3 regions of the Paenarthrobacter sp. TE4293 genome follow, and region 3 is predicted to be linked to each of the others. Evidence: riboswitches for the same ligand, from Rfam matches in the RefSeq annotation. Region 3 holds a riboswitch; each other region holds the start of a gene.

Region 1 (6,154 bases), on a different contig from region 3:
CACGGAGAAGTCACCGGCAGCAACCTGGTCGATTTCCTTGCGGATGGTGATCATGGCTTCGATGAAGCGGTCGATCTCGGCCAGGTCCTCGGACTCGGTGGGCTCCACCATGAGCGTACCTGCTACCGGGAACGCCAGGGTGGGTGCGTGGAAGCCGAAGTCGATAAGGCGCTTGGCCACGTCCTCGGCAGTGACGCCCGTCTTGGCGGTGAGCTCGCGGAGGTCCAGGATGCACTCGTGCGCCACGAGTCCGCCTTCGCCGGTGTAGAGCACCGGGAAGTGGTCGTTGAGGCGGGAGGCAATGTAGTTCGCAGCCAGCAGCGCGGACTTGGTGGCTTCGGTCAGGCCCTGGCCGCCCATGAGCTTCACGTACGCCCACGAGATCGGGAGAACACCGGCGGAACCGAAGCGGGACGCCGAAATCGGGACGTCGTTGCCCTCAGTCCAGGACGCCGCGTCACCGGGCATGAACGGTGCGAGGTGTGCCTTGGCAGCAACCGGGCCAACGCCGGGTCCGCCGCCGCCGTGCGGGATGCAGAAGGTCTTGTGCAGGTTCAGGTGGGACACGTCGCCGCCGAACTTGCCCGGCTGCGCGAGCCCGACGAGTGCGTTGAGGTTGGCGCCGTCGATGTAGACCTGGCCGCCGGCCTCGTGGATGGCATCGCAGACTTCGCGCACGTCGGCGTCGTAAACACCGTGGGTGGACGGGTAGGTGATCATGATGGCCGAGAGCGCGTCCCGGTGGGCTTCGATCTTGTTCTTGAGGTCCACGTGGTCGATGGTTCCATCGGGAGCAGTGGCGACGACCACTACCTTCATGCCGGCCAAGACTGCCGAAGCTGCGTTGGTGCCGTGGGCGGAAGCCGGAATGAGGCAGACGTTGCGCTGCTCGTCTCCGCGGGACAGGTGGTAGCCGCGGATCGCCAGCAGGCCCGCGAGCTCACCCTGGGAACCGGCGTTCGGCTGGATGGAGACCTGGTCGTAGCCGGTGATCTCGGTCAGCTGTGCCTCGAGATCGGTGATCAGCTCGCGCCAGCCCTCGGTCTGGGAATCCGGAGCGAACGGGTGGATGGAGGCGAACTCCGGCCAGGAGATGGCTTCCATTTCAGCCGTGGCGTTGAGCTTCATGGTGCAGGAGCCCAGCGGGATCATGGTGCGGTCCAGCGCGAGGTCCCGGTCAGAGAGCTTGCGGATGTAGCGAAGGAGCTGGGTTTCTGAGCGGTGGGTGTTGAACACAGGGTGCTGCATGAAGTCGCTGGTGCGCTCAACGGAACCATCGAGCGCGAAGCCTTCAGCGGCATCGGCGACCGAAGCGCCAAAGACATCGAGGACGCTGCCGACAATCTCGGAAGTGGTGGTCTCATCAACAGAAATTCCAACCGTGTCAGCGTCAACGCCACGCAGGTTGATGCCCTTGGCCTCGGCTGCGGCGACGATCCCGCCTGCCTTGCCGGGGACGCGGACGGTGATGGTGTCGAAGAAGGAACCGTGAAGGACCTCGACGCCGGCAGCCTTCAGTGACGCTGCAAGGACGCGTGCGTGGCCGTGGGCGGTTTCGGCGATCGCCTTCAGGCCCTCGGGGCCGTGGTAGACGGCGTACATCGAGGCAACGATCGCGAGGAGCGCCTGCGCGGTGCAGATGTTGGACGTGGCCTTCTCGCGGCGGATGTGCTGCTCGCGGGTCTGCAGCGCCAAGCGGTAGGCGGGGACACCGGCGTCGTCCTTGGAAACGCCCACCAGACGGCCGGGCATGGAACGCTCCAGACCCTTCTGGACGGCCATGTAGGCGGCGTGCGGGCCGCCGAAGAACAGCGGAACGCCCAGGCGCTGCGCGGAACCGACGGCAATGTCGGCACCCTGCTCGCCCGGAGGGGTGATGAGCGTCAGGGAAAGAAGGTCGGCGGCGACCGTGACCAGCGCGCCGCGCTCCTTGGCCTCCGCGATCACGGCGGAGTGGTCGAACACGCGACCCGAAACGCCGGGCTGCTGGAGGACGACGCCGTTGATGGCACCTTCCGGGAGGCCGGTGGAGAGGTCGGCGACCTCAACCTCGAAGCCGAGCGCCTCGGCGCGGCCCTTGACGATGGCGATGGTCTGCGGGAGGCAGTCGGCGTCGAGGACGGTTTTGCCATCCTGGACGGCCTTGTTCTTATTGGCGCGGCGCATCATCAGGACGGCCTCTGCTACTGCGGTTGCTTCGTCCAGCAGTGAGGCGTTGGCGATCGGCAGGCCGACCAGGTCCTGGACCATGGTCTGGAAGTTCAGGAGTGCTTCGAGGCGGCCCTGGGAAATTTCCGGCTGGTAGGGGGTGTAGGCGGTGTACCACGCCGGGGACTCAAGGATGTTGCGGCGGATCACCGGCGGCGTCACGGTATCGAAGTAGCCCTGGCCGATCATCTGGACGGCGGTCTTGTTCTTGGACGCGAGCTTGCGCAGCTCAGCAAGGACCTCAACTTCGCTCAATGCGTTCTGCAGGGTGAGGGCGACGTCCTGGCGGATGTCGTTCGGAACGGCGGTGTCGACCAACGAATCGACAGTGTCGTAGCCGACGGACTTGAGCATGGTCTCGATGTCGGCCTGGCGGCGGGCGCCGATATGCCGATCGACGAAGGTGGTGGAGGCAGAACTAACCGTCACGAAGGAACTCCATTACTTGGGCGGCGTTTGGGTACGCCACAGCGGCTGGGTTCCTCCCCGCTCTGTATTGGACCTGAGAGTTTCCGCGCGTTGCGTGAGCAATCATCGCTTGCACCGTCGGTGAGCACAGCACTCTTTCACCCTTGGGGTGGGCTGAGCGCCTGCTGCTTTCCAGAGTTGCCTCGCCGCGGCGGTGCGTGGGCCTGAGAGATTCCTGGGGAGGGTTTGCTCCTACGGCGCCTGCATCACGTGCTTGCAGGACTCTCCCGCCGCAGATCAAAGGCATTTTCAGTTATGTATGACCCCGTTCAGGGCAGGCCACAAAGGTTAATTGTCCTACGTGTCGGGCACCGCCGCAAATGGGTGACCTGCTACTTCCGCAGCCGCTCGAGGACTCCCAGCAGGATTTCGACGTCGGCTTCCCGTCCTGCGTTGCCGTCGTCCTGGCCACCTTCGAACATTGCGTTGAAATAGAGGCCATCACCCATGTAGCTGACTGCCTTGGCCACCTCCGGACCGACGTCTTCGGCCAGGACATCCAGCCACCGCTGTTGAATGGCGGCAAACCTGCGGCGCGTTTCTTCGTGGGCTACTTCGGCCAGCCTGGTGGCAGCTACAAAAGCCCGGTCCATGGGTGTGCCCGCCCAGAGCGAGGAGCGGATGAAATAGGCAGCGGAGCCATCGGGCGCAGCCTTCATCAATTCCGTGTCCTCGTCGGCCAACAGGTCCAGCCGCTCCAGAAGGGCCGTAATCAGGGCCTCTTTGTTGGGGAAATGGTAGAGCAGCCCACCTTTGGATACCCCGGCGCGCTTGGCAACGGCGTCGAGCGTGGCAGCACGCTCCCCCACCTCAATCAGGAGGGCTTCGAAGGCATCCAGGACAGCGTCCCGGGCTACTGGTTTTCGTGGCATGTGTCCATCATTCCCTAAAGGCTCGCTGGGTTGTATTTGAAACTATACCGTCTGGACGGTACAGTAAGAGTCATGTTCTCGCCGTCCTCAACCCAAGCACCCCGTTCCGCTCGTCCCACGATGGGCCCGGCAGCACCGTGGCGCGATTGGACGGCACTGGCACTCCTGATGTTCCCGGTGCTGCTGGTGGCCGTCGACAACACCGCGCTCACCTTCGCCCTGCCTGAGATCGCCCGCTCCCTTGACGTGGGCGGCGTCCAATTGCTCTGGATTGTTGATGCCTACCCGCTGGTCCTCGCGGCGCTGCTCGTTTCCATGGGCAATTTGGGCGACAGGATCGGACGACGGCGGCTATTGCTGATCGGCAGCACCGGCTTCGCGGCGGTTTCGGCTGCTACGGCGTTCGCGCCTTCCGCTGAATGGCTCATTGCCGGACGCGCGGGCCTTGGCGTCTTCGGCGCCATGCTGATGCCCTCCACCCTCTCCCTGATCCGGAACATCTTCACGGATCCCAACCGCCGCCGCCTGGCGATCGCCGTCTGGGCTGCCGGTTTCTCCGGTGGTGCAGCGCTCGGCCCGATTTTCGGCGGCTGGCTGGTGGAGCACTTCTGGTGGGGTGCCGTGTTCCTGGTGGCAGCCTTCCTGCTCCTGCCGCTGTTGGCGTTCGGCCGGGTGCTGATTCCGGAGTCCAAGGATGCCAATCCTGGCCGGGTGGACGTGCCCAGCATTCTCCTGTCCGTGGTCACCATGGCACCGTTCGTTTACGGCATCAAGGAATTCGCGGTGCATGGTTTCGGCGCTTCCGCGGCTGCGTTCATGGGCTTCGGCTTGGTGATGGGCATTCTGTTCGTGCGTCGTCAGCAGCGCATCGACAACCCCATGCTTGACGTTGCCCTGTTCAAGAACAAGGTGTTCAGCACGGCAATCGTGGCGAACGTCTTGTCCCTGTTCTCCATGACGGGCTTCATCTACTTCTTCGCCCAGCACTTGCAGCTTGTTGAAGGGCAGTCCCCCATGGAGGCAGGCATCGCCATGATTCCGGCCCTCCTGGCAACGATCATCGCAGGACTGCTGGTGGTTCCGCTGGTCAAGCGTGTCCGGCCCGGGTTCGTTGTGGCCGCCGGCCTGACGCTCAGCGGTGTGGGCTATTTGATCGTGGTGGTTGGTGACCATGGCAGCGGACCGGTGTTCCTGTTGTCGGCCCTGACCGTTCTGGCGGTCGGCGTGGGTGCCGCGGAGACCATTTCCAATGACCTGATCCTGGCCTCGGTTCCCGCCGACAAGTCCGGTGCCGCCTCGGCCATCTCCGAGACCGGTTACGAACTGGGATCACTCCTGGGTACGGCGGTGCTTGGCTCGATCCTCACGGCTTCCTACCAGCACAACCTGGTCATCCCGGACGGCATCTCGGAGCAGGCCGCCGGGAATTCCGCCGAGACTCTCGCTGGTGCCGTTGACGCGGCGTCCGCACTCCCGGCCCCGTTGTCGGAGGCGCTGACACATGCCGCCAGGACAGCTTTCGAGTCCGGCGTCCACATCACTGCGGCGATTGGGCTGGTACTGATGGCTGGCGCGGCAGTGCTCGCCGCCGTCGTACTCCGGCGTGTGCCGAAGGCGCAGTAAAGGACACGGCGCCGAAGGCGCAGTGAAGGCGACAGAAGCCCGGGTTGCTCCAGCGACCCGGGCTTCTTACTGCCGGATGGGGGGCTAAACCGCGCTGTTGAGAGTGGACCCCAGGCCCAGGCCGCGGGTGATACCGCCGGTGGTTGCGGTGGCCAGGGCTGACAAGTAGTCGTTGCGGCGCCTGGCGGTGATGCGTGATTCCGGTTCGAAGGCCTGCCCCGGGCTGTCCGCGTAATGGGCGGCCAGGCCGTCGCGCATGAGCCGGATGCCCTCGGCCCGCTGCTGCGATACAGCGGCGTGCGTTGAGCCCAGTTCCTCGGCCAGCTCTTTGACCGAACGCCCCGCCAGGTAGATCTCCTGGATCACGAAGCGCATCTTCTCCGGCAAAGCCTCCACGGCGGCCCGAAGGTACTTGATGCGTTCATCGGCCAGGACGGAGTGCTCCGGAGATTCGGCGGGTGAGGCCACCGTGTCCGCGACGACTTCGTCGAGGGAGGTGAGGGTTCGCGAAGCATCAACCAACGCGGCTTCAACGTGGCTGCGTTCCACGCCCAGCGCCGACGCCATCTCGGCGACAGTGGGGGTTCGACCCAGCACGCCCGTCAGGGTCTCCTGGACGACCGTGGTTTCCTTGATCCGTTTGCGGGCTGAGCGGGTGGCCCAGTCGCCGGCGCGCATCTCGTCCGCGAACGCACCCACAATCCGGCGGCGCGCATACGCTCCGAAAGGAACGCCGAGGTCCGGATCGAACGAATCGGCTGACGTGATGAGCGCCAAGGATCCAACAGAAGCAAAATCATCGCGCGACAAATGAGTGGCGCGCGCGCACAGGTCAGAGACCAAATAACCAACGAGCGGAAGGTGCTGCAACACCAGCTCGTTGCGCTGTTCGCGATTCAAAGGTGAGTCCCCCCATGAGACCGGATTTATTGAGTTGCAAGAACCTGGCATGCTGGGTCCCGGGGGCCGCAAAGAAAGCTGAC
Region 2 (6,154 bases), on a different contig from region 3:
GATAAGGCGCTTGGCCACGTCCTCGGCCGTCACACCCGTGCGGGCTGTCAGTTCGCGGAGGTCCAGGATGCACTCGTGCGCCACCAGGCCGCCTTCGCCCGTGTACAGGACGGGGAAGTGCTCATCCAGGCGGGAGGCAACATAGTTGGCTGCCAGCAGCGCCGACTTGGTGGCTTCGGTCAAGCCCTGCCCGCCCATGAGCTTCACGTACGCCCACGAGATCGGCAGCACACCGGCAGAGCCGTAACGTGAGGCGGAAATCGCGACACCATGACCAGGTTCGTGCGCAGCCTTGTTCGCGTCACCGGGCATGAACGGTGCGAGGTGTGCCTTGGCAGCAACCGGGCCCACGCCCGGTCCGCCGCCGCCGTGCGGGATGCAAAAAGTCTTGTGCAGGTTCAGATGGGACACGTCCCCGCCGAACTTGCCCGGCTGGGCCAGGCCAACCAGGGCATTCAGGTTCGCACCGTCCACGTACACTTGGCCGCCGGCCGCGTGGATCGCGTCGCAGACCTCGCGCACGTCAGCGTCGTAGACACCATGGGTGGAGGGGTAGGTGATCATGATGCAGGACAGGACGTCCTTGTTGGCTTCGATTTTGGCGGTCAGGTCAGCGTGGTCGATGGTGCCGTCGGCGGCCGTGGCCACCACCACCACCTTCATCCCGGCCAAGACTGCCGAAGCTGCGTTGGTGCCGTGCGCCGACGCCGGGATCAAGCAGACAGTGCGCTGCCCGTCACCACGGGACAGGTGATATCCACGGATCGCCAGCAGGCCCGCGAGCTCACCCTGCGAACCGGCGTTCGGCTGGATGGAGACCTGGTCGTAGCCCGTGATCTCCGTGAGATCCGCTTCCAGGTCCTCAATCAGTTCACGCCAACCAGCAGTCTGGTGGTCCGGAGCGAACGGGTGGATCGAGGCGAACTCAGGCCAGGAAATTGCTTCCATCTCGGCGGTGGCGTTGAGCTTCATGGTGCACGAGCCCAGCGGAATCATGGTGCGGTCCAGCGCGAGGTCCCGGTCGGACAGCTTGCGGATATAGCGCAACAGCTGCGTCTCGGAGCGGTGGGTGTTGAACACCGGGTGCTGCAGGAAGTCAGAGGTGCGGGCCACCTCAGAGGGCAGCTCGAACCCGGAGGCGTCCTTAACCGGACCGGCACCGAAGGCGACGGCAACCGCGGAGAGGACCTCCGGCGTCGTGGTTTCATCAACCGAAACCCCAACGGTGTCGGCGTCGATGAACCGCAGGTTGATGCCGCGGGCTTCGGCGGCGGCGATGACCTTGTCGGCCTTGCCCGGGACTCGGACGGTGAGGGTGTCGAAGAAGGCCTCGGAGACGAGTTCGCGGCCGGCCTTCTGCAGCGCCGTGGCGAGGGTGCGGGCGTGGCCGTGCACGGTTTCGGCGATCGCTTTGAGGCCCTCGGGGCCGTGGTAGACGGCGTACATCGAAGCCACGATGGCGAGCAGCGCCTGCGCCGTACAGATGTTGGACGTCGCCTTTTCGCGGCGGATATGCTGCTCGCGCGTCTGGAGTGCCAGGCGGTAAGCCGGGACACCCGCGTTGTCCTTGGACACTCCGACGATGCGTCCTGGGAGCGTGCGCTCCATACCTTCGCGGACGGCCATGTAAGCGGCGTGCGGGCCACCGAAGAACAGCGGGACGCCGAAGCGCTGCGCAGTTCCGACGGCAATATCGGCACCCTGCTCGCCCGGGGGCGTGATGAGGGTGAGCGCCAAAAGGTCGGCGGCGACTGTGACCAACGCACCGCGTTCCTTGGCCTCAGCGATGACGCCGGAGTGGTCGAAGACGCGGCCGGAAACGCCGGGCTGCTGCAGGACGATGCCGTTGATGTCGCCATCGGGAAGGCCAGCCGAAAGGTCAGCGATCTGCACCTCGAAGCCCAGCGCCTCAGCGCGGCCCTTCACAATGGCGATGGTCTGCGGGAGGAGGTCTGCGTCCAGGACGGTCTTGCCGTCCTTGGCAGTCTTGGACTTGTTGGCTCGACGCATCAGCAGCACGGCCTCTGCCACGGCGGTGGCTTCATCCAGGAGCGAGGCGTTGGCTACAGGAAGTCCCGTGAGGTCCTGGACCATCGTCTGGAAGTTGAGCAGTGCTTCGAGGCGGCCTTGGGAAATTTCCGGCTGGTACGGGGTGTAGGCGGTGTACCAAGCGGGAGCTTCCAGGATGTTGCGGCGGATCACCGGGGGCGTGACGGTGTCGTAGTAGCCCTGGCCGATCATCTGGACGGCGGTCTTGTTCTTGGACGCGAGCTTGCGGAGCTCGGCGAGGACCTGCACCTCGGTGAGGGCGTCCTGCAACTTCAGGGCAGTGTCCTGGCGGATGGAATCGGGGACGGCGACATCTACCAGGCCGTCGACTGAGTCGTAGCCGATGGCCTTGAGCATGGTGTCAACGTCGGCTTGGCGGCGGGCGCCAATGTGCCGGTCCGCGAAGGCGGTGGGGGTTGATTGAACAGTCAAGAGGAACTCCATGATTCAGGCGCCCACTGAGCGCCACGATGATGTGGGGTTCCTCCCCGCTCTGTATTGGACCTGAGAGATTCCGCAGGAATGGTTGCCTGCTTGCACCGTCGGTGAGCCCGGTGACCCGGACTGCTTTCCAGAGTTGCCTAACCGCGGCGGTACATGGGCCTGAGAGATTCCTGGGGAGGATTTGCTCCTACGGCGCCTGACTGGATGTACCGGCAGGACTCTCCCGCCGCAGATCAAAAGCGTTGCGCCACTTCCGTGACACGCTTCACACCATAGCGGCTTGGTTTGAAAAAGCGCAAGCAAGCTGCGGCTACTGATGCATCGCCTCATGGATCTGCAGAGCGAACCACAACTGGGCGACGGTGGACGTTTCCCCCATGTCCAGGCCCGTCAGCTCGCCGATTTTCCGTATCCGGTAGATGATGGTTTGCCGGTGCGCGAACAACGCTGTTGCGGTCTTTTGCCAGGAACGCTGCGAGTCCAAATACGTCCTCAAGGTGACTATGAGATCGCCTTCCTGGCTCTGCTCATAGTCGAAAATCGGGCCTAAAAGGCGCCGTACCAGCGCGGTTCCTTCCTCGAAACTGGTGAGTCCCAACCACGACGGCCCCTGCTCGTAGCGGGTTAGCCCCTGGTTGGTGGCTCGGGCTGAACCAAGCGCCCAAAGGGATTCCTGCAACGCTCGTTGAATATTCGCCACAGCTGCCGGCGCGCTGATCCCGATCGAGGTTTCCCTTCCAGCGCAGTGCACCAGGATGTCGACAGGCACGTCGGCCGGGACCGCCACGTGGAGCCTGTTGTTCCGCTTCAGCGACGCCGACGCGACCCCGTGCCGCCAGAGTTCGACGTGCACGTTGGCCAGCCTGTCGCCGTCGTCCGCAGTTTTTTGGTAGGCGCCTGCCGCCATGGAGGCCAGCAGTAATTCCTGGGGCGGAACCTCAAAGCCCGCCAGCCGGCTCTCCATCTCGGCCACGCCGAGACGTCCGTCCATGGCCTGTAACAGGAACTCACCGGCCAACCGGTGGCGGCCCTCCAAAGACAAAACGATCCGAGAAAGCTGGAGTCCCAGCACGGTTGCGGCGTGGAGGAGTACGACGGCGTCCGGGTGCGGTTCGCTGTGGGGCAGCACTACCAGGAGCGCGTTGGCATGGGTGGGAATGTCCATGGTGAGCACGTGCCGGCCTCGGATGCGGTGCCACTGGAAGTTCTTCCCGGCGAGGGACACCTGCCCGGACAACGGAGCCCACTCCTCGGCAAGGAACACCGGGAGGACGTCCCCGTCCGGGTGCCAGGGATGGAGGCAGCGGCGGTCCACCACGTAAAGGTCCGCGTCGAGCTCGGTGGCAAGCCGCTGGACCAGGCTCTGCCAGTGGTCCTCGGAGGCTCCGGCAGTGCGGAGGAGATCGTAGACGCGGGCAGTTTGCCGCAGCCGGCGGGATTCTTCCAGCAGCGAGGACTCGGCGACGGACCGGGCGATAGCGATGAACGGCAACGGGTACGGGATGTTGATCAGGGGCAACGGGAGTTCGTCGCATGCGGCCAGGAACTCCTCCGTCAGTGGCGGCGCGTGCATCTTCTCGCCGATCGCCAAGGCACTGGCGCCGCTGTCCCTGAGGGACTCGGCGAGCGCCACTTGCCCGTCCGCGTCGGCGGGAATGGACAAGCCGTTGGTCATCATGAGCTCGCCGCCTGTGACCCACTCCCACAACCTGGGCAGGTCCGAGGTGTGGGCCCAGGTGATGCGGTTATCCAAGCCGGCCGATCCGGCCAGGAGAGTCAGGCCCAGCTGCGGTTCGGCGACGAGTTCCGCGACGGTGATTGCCATCTCCTACCCTCCGGCCCTCTCCTGAGGCGGCGCGTTTTCCCGCCTCCGGGGCGCTTAGACATTCGTCTAAACTCCTCCACTATTTGTAGTCAATGTATCGCTATCGGGAGTGATGCGCGTCACCAAGAATGGAATTACCTACTTCCCGCTCAACGGCGAGCACCACTCACCCCAAGGATCCGGCAATGACAACGCACAAGCCCATCGGCCCAGTCGACGCAACCAAAGTCCCCCGGTATGCAGGCCTCGGTACTTTCGCCCGTCTCCCCCAAATCGACCGCGTTCCCGACTACGACATCGCGATCGTCGGCGTCCCGTTCGACGGTGGAACCTCCTTCCGGCCCGGCGCCCGTTTCGGTCCTGCCGCAGTCCGCGAGGCCTCACGCCTCCTCCGCCCCGGCTACCACCCGGAGCTCGACGTTGAACCCGTATACGAGGCCCAGGTGGTGGACGCCGGCGACATCGCCTGCACTCCGTACGACATCACGCGGGCGGTCCGTGAGATCGAAGAGCAGGCGTTGCCTTTGATCAGCGGTGGCAACGGGCTAAGCAAGGACAAGCGGCTCATTTCCATCGGCGGGGACCACACCATCGCACTGCCCATGCTGAGGGCCTTGAACAAGGTCCACGGCCCGGTAGCGTTGCTGCACTTCGACGCACATCTGGACACGTGGGATACGTACTTCGACCAGCCCATCACGCACGGCACCATCTTCCGGCGGGCGTTCGAGGAAGGACTCCTTGTGGAGGACAGGTCGATGCACGTCGGCATCCGCGGACCGGTCTATGATCGCAACGACTTCCTCCGCGACCATGAATTCGGGTTCCAGATCATCCGGTGCTCTGACCTGGACGTCATCGGGGTTCCGGCCGCCATCCAGCAGGTGAAGGACAGGCTGGGCGACACCCCGGTCTACGTCTCCATCGACATTGACGTGCTGGATCCGGCCTTTGCACCCGGCACAGGAACGCCGGAAATGGGCGGGCTCCACTCCCGCGAACTCCTGGCCCTGCTCCGTGGACTGAACGGCATCAACATCGTGGGCGCCGACGTCGTGGAAGTCGCTCCGGCCTACGACCATGCAGACATCACCACCGTCGCCGCCGCCACCCTTGTCTTCGACCTTTTGGGGCTCATGGTGAACCGCAGCAACGCTAACAGCACAGTTGGCCGCGAGTTGGCCTCGGCATCGCGGACCGCATCATGAGCACCGTGCCAACAACCGAGGTTCCCCGGCTCGAGGACAAAACCATCCAGCCCATCCCCGCCAATGAGCGGCACGGCAAAGCCCGGGACCTCTTCACCATCTGGTTCGGCTCCAACATCATGATCATGACCATCGTGACCGGCGGACTCGCCACCACGGTGTTTGGCCTGGGATTCGTCCCGGCGATCGTGGGCATCATCATCGGCAACGTGGTGGGCGGCGTCTTCATGGCGCTTCACTCCGCCCAGGGACCGCAGCTGGGGGTGGCCCAGATGATCCAGACCCGCGGCCAGTTCGGCTCCTTCGGGGCTCTGTTGATCGTGGTCATCGTGGTGGTCATGTACGTCGGCTTCTTCGCGGCGAACCTCGTGTTCGGCGGCGAAGCAATGGCCGCCGTCAGCCCGGGCATCAGCGTTGACGCGGGCATCATCATCATTGGAGTCGTCAGCGTGATCGCCACGATCTTCGGTTACCGTCTCATCCACGCCTACGCCCGCGTCCTCAGCGTCGCCGCCGGACTGGCCCTGCTGCTGGCGTTCGGCTGGATCCTGCTGGTCCACGGACTGCCCGGCAACTTCCTGGAGACAGGCAACTTCAACTGGGTCGGCTTCATGGGAACCATCTCCGT
Region 3 (6,154 bases):
TCGCCTTTGGTACAGCCGACGGCGGTGGCCACCTACGGGTCGCCGGAGTACGCCGCGGTGGTGGCAGACAACGCGCTGCGCGGCATCAAGCTCGACGACGGCGCGTCCACCAACTTCCTCAAGGACGCCGGCACCAAAGCCCAGCAGCTGCCGTACCTGACCACGTCCGATCCTGTCCGTGTTGGCTCGCCGGCTCAGTTCCGGACCGACGTCATCCTGGGCTACGGCAACAACTCCTGGAAGTTCCAGCCCCTTGCCGCGCTGAGCCCGTCCAACGCCGAGTCGGTCCAACCGGCAAGCTTCACCGCCACCAGGCCTGAAGGCCCCGCTGACGTTGGGGGCAACCTCAAGCTCGCCTCCTTCAACGTGCTGAACTACTTCCCCACCACCGGCGACCAGCTGGCCGGCTGCGTCTTCTACACCGACCGCGAGGGCAATCCGATCACGGTCAAGGAGGGCTGCAACGCCCGCGGCGCGGCCAACGCAGAGAACTTCGAACGCCAGCAGGCCAAGATCGTCGCGGCCATCACCAAGTCCGGCGCCGACGTCGTATCCCTCGAAGAGATCGAGAACTCAGCACAGTTCGGCAAGAACCGTGACGACGCACTTTCCAAACTCGTGGACGCCCTGAACGTCAAGACGCCGGGTGTGTGGGACTACGTGCGCACACCCGCCAACGCTCCCCCGCTGGGCGATGAGGACATGATCCGCACAGCATTCATCTTCAAGAAGGCCGTTGCCGAACCCGTGGGCGAGTCCATCATCCACAACGACACCGTGGCTTTCGCAAGTGCCCGCAAGCCTCTGGCCCAGGTCTTCAAGCCGGTCGGCGGAGACGATGGCAAGAAGTTCATCGCGATCGTGAACCACTTCAAGTCCAAGGGCTCCGCGGCCACGCCGGACGATACCGACAAGGGCCAGGGCGCTTCGAACATCGCCCGCACCAAGCAGGCGGAATCGTTGCTCGCTTTCTCCAAGGACCTCCAGGCGTCCAAAGGCACCGACAAGGTCTTCCTGATCGGTGACTTCAACGCCTACTCCAAGGAAGACCCCATCAACGTCCTCACCGGCGCCGGCTACACCGACCTTGAGGTGGGTACGGGCAAGCACTCGTACCTGTTCGGCGGCATGGTGGGTTCCCTGGACCACATCCTCGCTTCCCCTGCCGCCCACAAGGTGGTCACGGGAACAGACATCTGGAATATCAACTCCGTGGAGTCCGTCGCCCTGGAGTACAGCAGGTATAACAACAATGTGACCAACTACTATGCCGCGGACGAGTTCCGGGCAAGCGACCACGATCCTGTGGTGGTGGGCCTGAACCTGACCACGGAGGCGCCGGCGAGCGTTGACCTGCAGTTCCTGGGAATCAACGACTTCCACGGCCGCATCGACTCCAACACGGTGCTCTTTGCCGGAACAGTTGAGAAGCTCCGGGCGGCAGCCGCCCCGGGCGCCACGGCCTTCATCTCGGCCGGCGATAACATCGGCGCCTCGCTCTTCGCATCTTCCGTAGCGAAGGACCAGCCGACCATTGACGTCCTGAACACCCTGGAACTGCAGGCTTCCGCTGTGGGCAACCACGAGTTCGACGGCGGCTGGCAGGACCTCCGCGACCGCGTCATAGCGGAGGGCAACAACGCGAAGTTCGCCTACCTGGGTGCGAATGTTTACCAGAAGGGCACCACCACTCCGGTCCTGCCGGAATACAAGGTGCTGGACATGAACGGCATGCGCGTGGCCGTGATCGGCACGGTAACGCAGGAAGTTCCTTCCCTGGTCACTCCTGCCGGAATCACGGACCTGGAGTTCGGCGATCCTGTGGACGCCATTAACCGGGTTGCCGCGAAGATCAAGGCGGGGAACCTGGCCGACCTCATCATCGTGGAAAACCACGACGGCGCCGCATCCGGCACGCCCGAAGGCGCCACGCTGGAGCAGGAAGTTGCAGCCGGCGGACCGTTTGCCAAGCTCGTCAATGAAACCACGCCTGACGTCGCCGCGATCTTCACCGGGCACACGCACAAGGAGTACGCCTGGGATGCCCCGGTATTGGACGCCAACGGCCAACCGACCGGCACAACACGTCCGATCGTGCAGACCGGCAATTACGGCGAGAATGTGGGCAGCGTGACCCTCACGGTGGATACCGCCACGAAGTCGGTGACCGCGTACAAGGCCGCCGTTGTGGACCGGACCACAGAAACCGCTGACAGCCTGGTTGCTGCCTACCCGCGGGTGGCTGCCGTGAAGACCATCGTGGACAAGGCCCTTGCGCAGGCTGCGGAGATCGGCAACCAGCCGGTGGGTGCAGTCACCGCTGATATCACCACGGCATTCACGCCGGATCCGGCCGGCGGCGCCCCCAAGCGGGACGATCGCGCGAGCGAATCCACACTGGGCAACCTGGTGGCGGACTCACTGGTGGATACGCTCAAGGCGCCCGAGCTGGGTGCGGCGGAGATCGGCGTCGTCAACCCCGGCGGCCTGCGTAACGAGCTCTACTACGCGCCGGACGGCACCATCACCTACGCCGAGGCCAATGCGGTCCTGCCGTTCGTGAACAACCTCTGGACCACGTCCCTGACGGGTGCGCAGTTCAAGACGCTCCTGGAGCAGCAGTGGCAGACCAACGCTGACGGCACGGTACCCAGCCGCCCCTACCAGCAGTTGGGCCTGTCCAAGAACGTCAACTACACCTACGACGCCGCACGCGCGGCGGGCGACCGCGTCACCGGCATCTGGGTGAACGGCGCTGTGATCGATCCTGCCAAGCAATACAGGATCGGGACGTTCAGCTTCCTGGCCACCGGAGGTGACAACTTCCGGGTCTTCAAGGAAGGCAGCAATACGAAGGACACCGGGCTGGTGGACCGCGACGCCTGGATCAAGTACCTCCAGGAGCACAAGCCAGTGTCACCGGACTTCGCGCGCCGCTCTGTTGCCGTGGTGAACTCCACGGCCGCCGAGGTCAAGGCCGGTGAACCCATCGCCCTGGCCGTTTCCAAGCTGAACCTGACGTCCATCGGCAGTCCCGCGAACGCTACGCTCAACGCCGTCTTCGTTGACAGCAAGGGTGCAGCAGTGGCACTTGGATCCGTTCCGGTCACAGCGGGCGCAGCCACGGTGGACCTCAAGGTTCCCGCGGCCGCAGCCGCAGGCACCGGCACTGTGGTGCTGACCGCCGTCGAAAGCGGAACCGTGGTGAAGGCGTTGGTGAAGGTAGCCGGGAGCGGAACGAACCCGCCGCAGTGCATCGCACCCACCAAGCCGTCCAAGTGGTACGACATTGTGGGCTGGCTCCGGTACGCGTTTGCGTGGCTGGAGTACCAGAGGTGCTTGAGGGGCTGACCGTCCCCTGAGTGAAACACAAGGCAGGGCCCCTTACGATCTTCTTCGTGAGGGGCCCTGCCTTGTGTTTCCGGCGCGGTTACTTGGTAGCTGGTTCCGGCTCCTGTTCCTGGACCCTGTCTGCGTCGCGCTGGAGCTCTGCCTTGAAGAGCTCGTACCGGGCAAGGTGGGCAGGACGACGACGCAGGATGAACCAGGCGGCGCCGAGGATCACGAACCACACTGGTGTGGCCAGCAGCGCGGCGAGGGTGTCCGGCTGCGTGGTCAGCGCCCAGAGGACGAAGGCAAAGAAGGCGAAGACCACCCACACCATCACCACGCCGCCGGGCATCTTGAAGGCTGAGGAATCGTGCAGGTGCGGGCGGCGCTTCCGGAAGGCCAGGTAGCTGGCCAGGATGATGGACCACACGAAGACGAAGCACACTGCGGAGACCGTGGTGACCATGTCGAACGCCTTGCCGATGTCCGAGCCCGCGTACATGAGGACGACGCCGGACAGCAGCAGGACGCAGGACAGGAACAGTGCGTTGCGGGGTACTTTGCGTCCGGAGAGTGCGCCGAACACCTTGGGAGCGTCGCCTTCCTGCGCCAGTCCGAACACCATGCGGGACGTGGAGTAGATGCCTGAGTTCGCCGACGACATGGCGGATGTCAGGACCACGAGGTTCACGATTGTGGCAGCGGCGCCGAGACCGGCGAGCGAGAACATCGCGATGAACGGACTGTGCTCGGCAGCGAATTGGGTCCACGGGGTAACTGACATGAGGATGATCAGGGCGCCTACATAGAAGAGCAGGACGCGGATGGGAATGGAGTTGATGGCCTTGGGCAGGTTCTTCTCCGGGTCCTTGGCTTCAGCGGCCGTGGTACCGACCAGTTCGATGCCCACGAAGGCGAAGACGGCGATCTGGAAGCCGGCCACGAAGCCCATGAATTCGTTGGGGAAGAATCCGCCGTGGCTCCACAGGTTGGTAAAGGTGGCCGGTCCGGCATCGGACTGGAAGCCGCTGAAGATCATGAACAAGCCAACAATGATCAGTGCGGCGATGGCGACGATCTTGATGAGGGCGAACCAGAACTCAGTCTCGCCGAAGGCTTTTACCGTGGCCAGGTTCAGGAGCAGGAGGATGCCGATGGTGATCAGCCCGGGTACCCAGAGCGGCAAGGACGGCCACAGTTCCTGGGAATACCCGGCGATCGCGATGACGTCCGCGATCCCGGTGATCACCCAGCAGAACCAGTACGTCCAGCCGGTGAAGAACCCTGCCCAGGGTCCCAGCAGGTCCGCGGCGAAATCGCTGAAGGATTTGTAGTTCAGGTTGCTCAGCAGCAGTTCGCCCATGGCACGCATGACGAAGAACAGCATGAAGCCGATGATCATGTACACGAAAATGACGGACGGTCCGGCAGCGGAGATCGTCTTGCCGGAGCCCATGAAAAGGCCCGTACCAATCGCTCCGCCGATGGCGATGAGCTGGATATGGCGATTGCTGAGCTGGCGCTCGAGATGGGGTGAATCGGTACCGGTGGAAGGCTGAATCGTCATTGGAACTCCATCGTTCAGGCGGCACAGGGTGCCACAAGATTCGGGTTCCTCCCCGCTCTGTAGGTGGACCTGAGAGTTTCCGCCTTCCTGCAGGGCAGGAAGGCTTGCACCTTCGGTGAGCCCGGTTGCCCGGGCTGCTTTCCAGAGTTGCCTCGCCGCGGCGGTACATGGGCCTGAGAGATTCCTGGGGAGGGTTTGCTCCTACGGCGCCTGGGGTGATGTACCGGCAGGGCTCTCCCGCCGCGGATCAAAAGCGCGCACCACCAGCTGGGTGATGCAGCTCACACAGTAGCGAAGGCCGGGCTGCACCGCAACCGTGGGTGGTTAGCGGGCCAGAATGCTACGGGCAATCTCGTCGGCGTCCCGCAGAGTCCGCTGTCCACTGGCGTAGGCCTGTCCGGTCCGCGGCCGGGCTTCAGCGGCAATCGCAGTGCCCCACTGCGACGCAGACAATTGCAAGCCCAAAACGTAGAGGTTTTCCGTGACGGATCCGTTCGCCGCCAAGGGCCGGTAAGGATGCGGCTCCACGTCCAAGCCTGTGGTCTGCACGGGTGCGCCCTCACCACCCATCATGATCTTGGTCCGCACTAAGCCATCGGCCATCAACTGCTCCAACAGCGGCGAGACGTTCATGCCCACCCTGTTGGCGGGCGACATCGCCTCGATAAGGGTCGGCGCTTCAACCGGCTCATCGTGAACCCATGGCGAAACCGCCCGAAACACTTTTGCGGCCCTGTCTACGCTGAACTTCGGGTCCGGCCCGACAAAACTTACGACGCCGGCACGCGCCAAAGCGGCCAACTGTTCCGAGCGCAGGGCAGGCGCACCGCTGGCAAGCCCTTCGACGAAGGATTCGAACCAGCCGCGCAACCCGGCGAGCCATGATTCATCCGTGATGCCGCCGTCTGCCACCACCGATTTGAGGATGGCCCTGCCGGTATGGAGGGCACCGATAGCCATCTTGACAGGGTCCGCTTCACCCAAGGCGGATCGTCGTGCGTCGTCATCCAGATAGGCTGTGATGGCCGCATCCAGCTCACGCCGGGAGGCAAAGGTGCGTCCCGCGAGCGGCGCAGCAAGTCCGCGGAGGTTCAGCCGGCGGGAGGAGACAACGTGCTTTTCGACGAGGTCACCTACGCTGCTTTCCCAATGCGTCGTAGTGTGCGCGTGCGGTTGAAGGGCGTCCTCAAGATCGGCAAGGAACTGCGCAGGATCCTTGATGGCCGTGGGTTGGGACCGGGCCAGCGTTGAGTAGTA

The links. Region 3 has a riboswitch for glycine ahead of cycA (D-serine/D-alanine/glycine transporter). Riboswitches for the same ligand answer to the same signal wherever they lie in the genome.
Region 1: it holds a riboswitch for glycine, as region 3 does, so the genes downstream of both, gcvP (aminomethyl-transferring glycine dehydrogenase) here and cycA (D-serine/D-alanine/glycine transporter) in region 3, are expected to answer to the same signal.
Region 2: it holds a riboswitch for glycine, as region 3 does, so the genes downstream of both, gcvP (aminomethyl-transferring glycine dehydrogenase) here and cycA (D-serine/D-alanine/glycine transporter) in region 3, are expected to answer to the same signal.

The regions. Positions count from the first base shown of each region.
Region 1 covers NZ_JBNJRY010000002.1:527,258-533,411, forward strand. Annotated here, with positions in the region: gene gcvP (aminomethyl-transferring glycine dehydrogenase) at 1-2,637, opposite strand, end outside; glycine riboswitch at 2,819-2,916, opposite strand; gene QF015_RS05790 (TetR/AcrR family transcriptional regulator) at 3,009-3,548, opposite strand; gene QF015_RS05795 (MFS transporter) at 3,621-5,171, shown strand; gene QF015_RS05800 (sigma-70 family RNA polymerase sigma factor) at 5,256-6,071, opposite strand.
Region 2 covers NZ_JBNJRY010000010.1:168,350-174,503, reverse strand. Annotated here, with positions in the region: gene gcvP (aminomethyl-transferring glycine dehydrogenase) at 1-2,481, opposite strand, end outside; glycine riboswitch at 2,631-2,729, opposite strand; gene QF015_RS19195 (PucR family transcriptional regulator) at 2,804-4,318, opposite strand; gene speB (agmatinase) at 4,504-5,526, shown strand; gene QF015_RS19185 (purine-cytosine permease family protein) at 5,523-6,154, shown strand, end outside.
Region 3 covers NZ_JBNJRY010000006.1:48,651-54,804, forward strand. Annotated here, with positions in the region: gene QF015_RS13335 (ExeM/NucH family extracellular endonuclease) at 1-3,351, shown strand, start outside; gene cycA (D-serine/D-alanine/glycine transporter) at 3,431-4,897, opposite strand; glycine riboswitch at 5,049-5,147, opposite strand; gene QF015_RS13345 (FAD/NAD(P)-binding protein) at 5,222-6,154, opposite strand, start outside.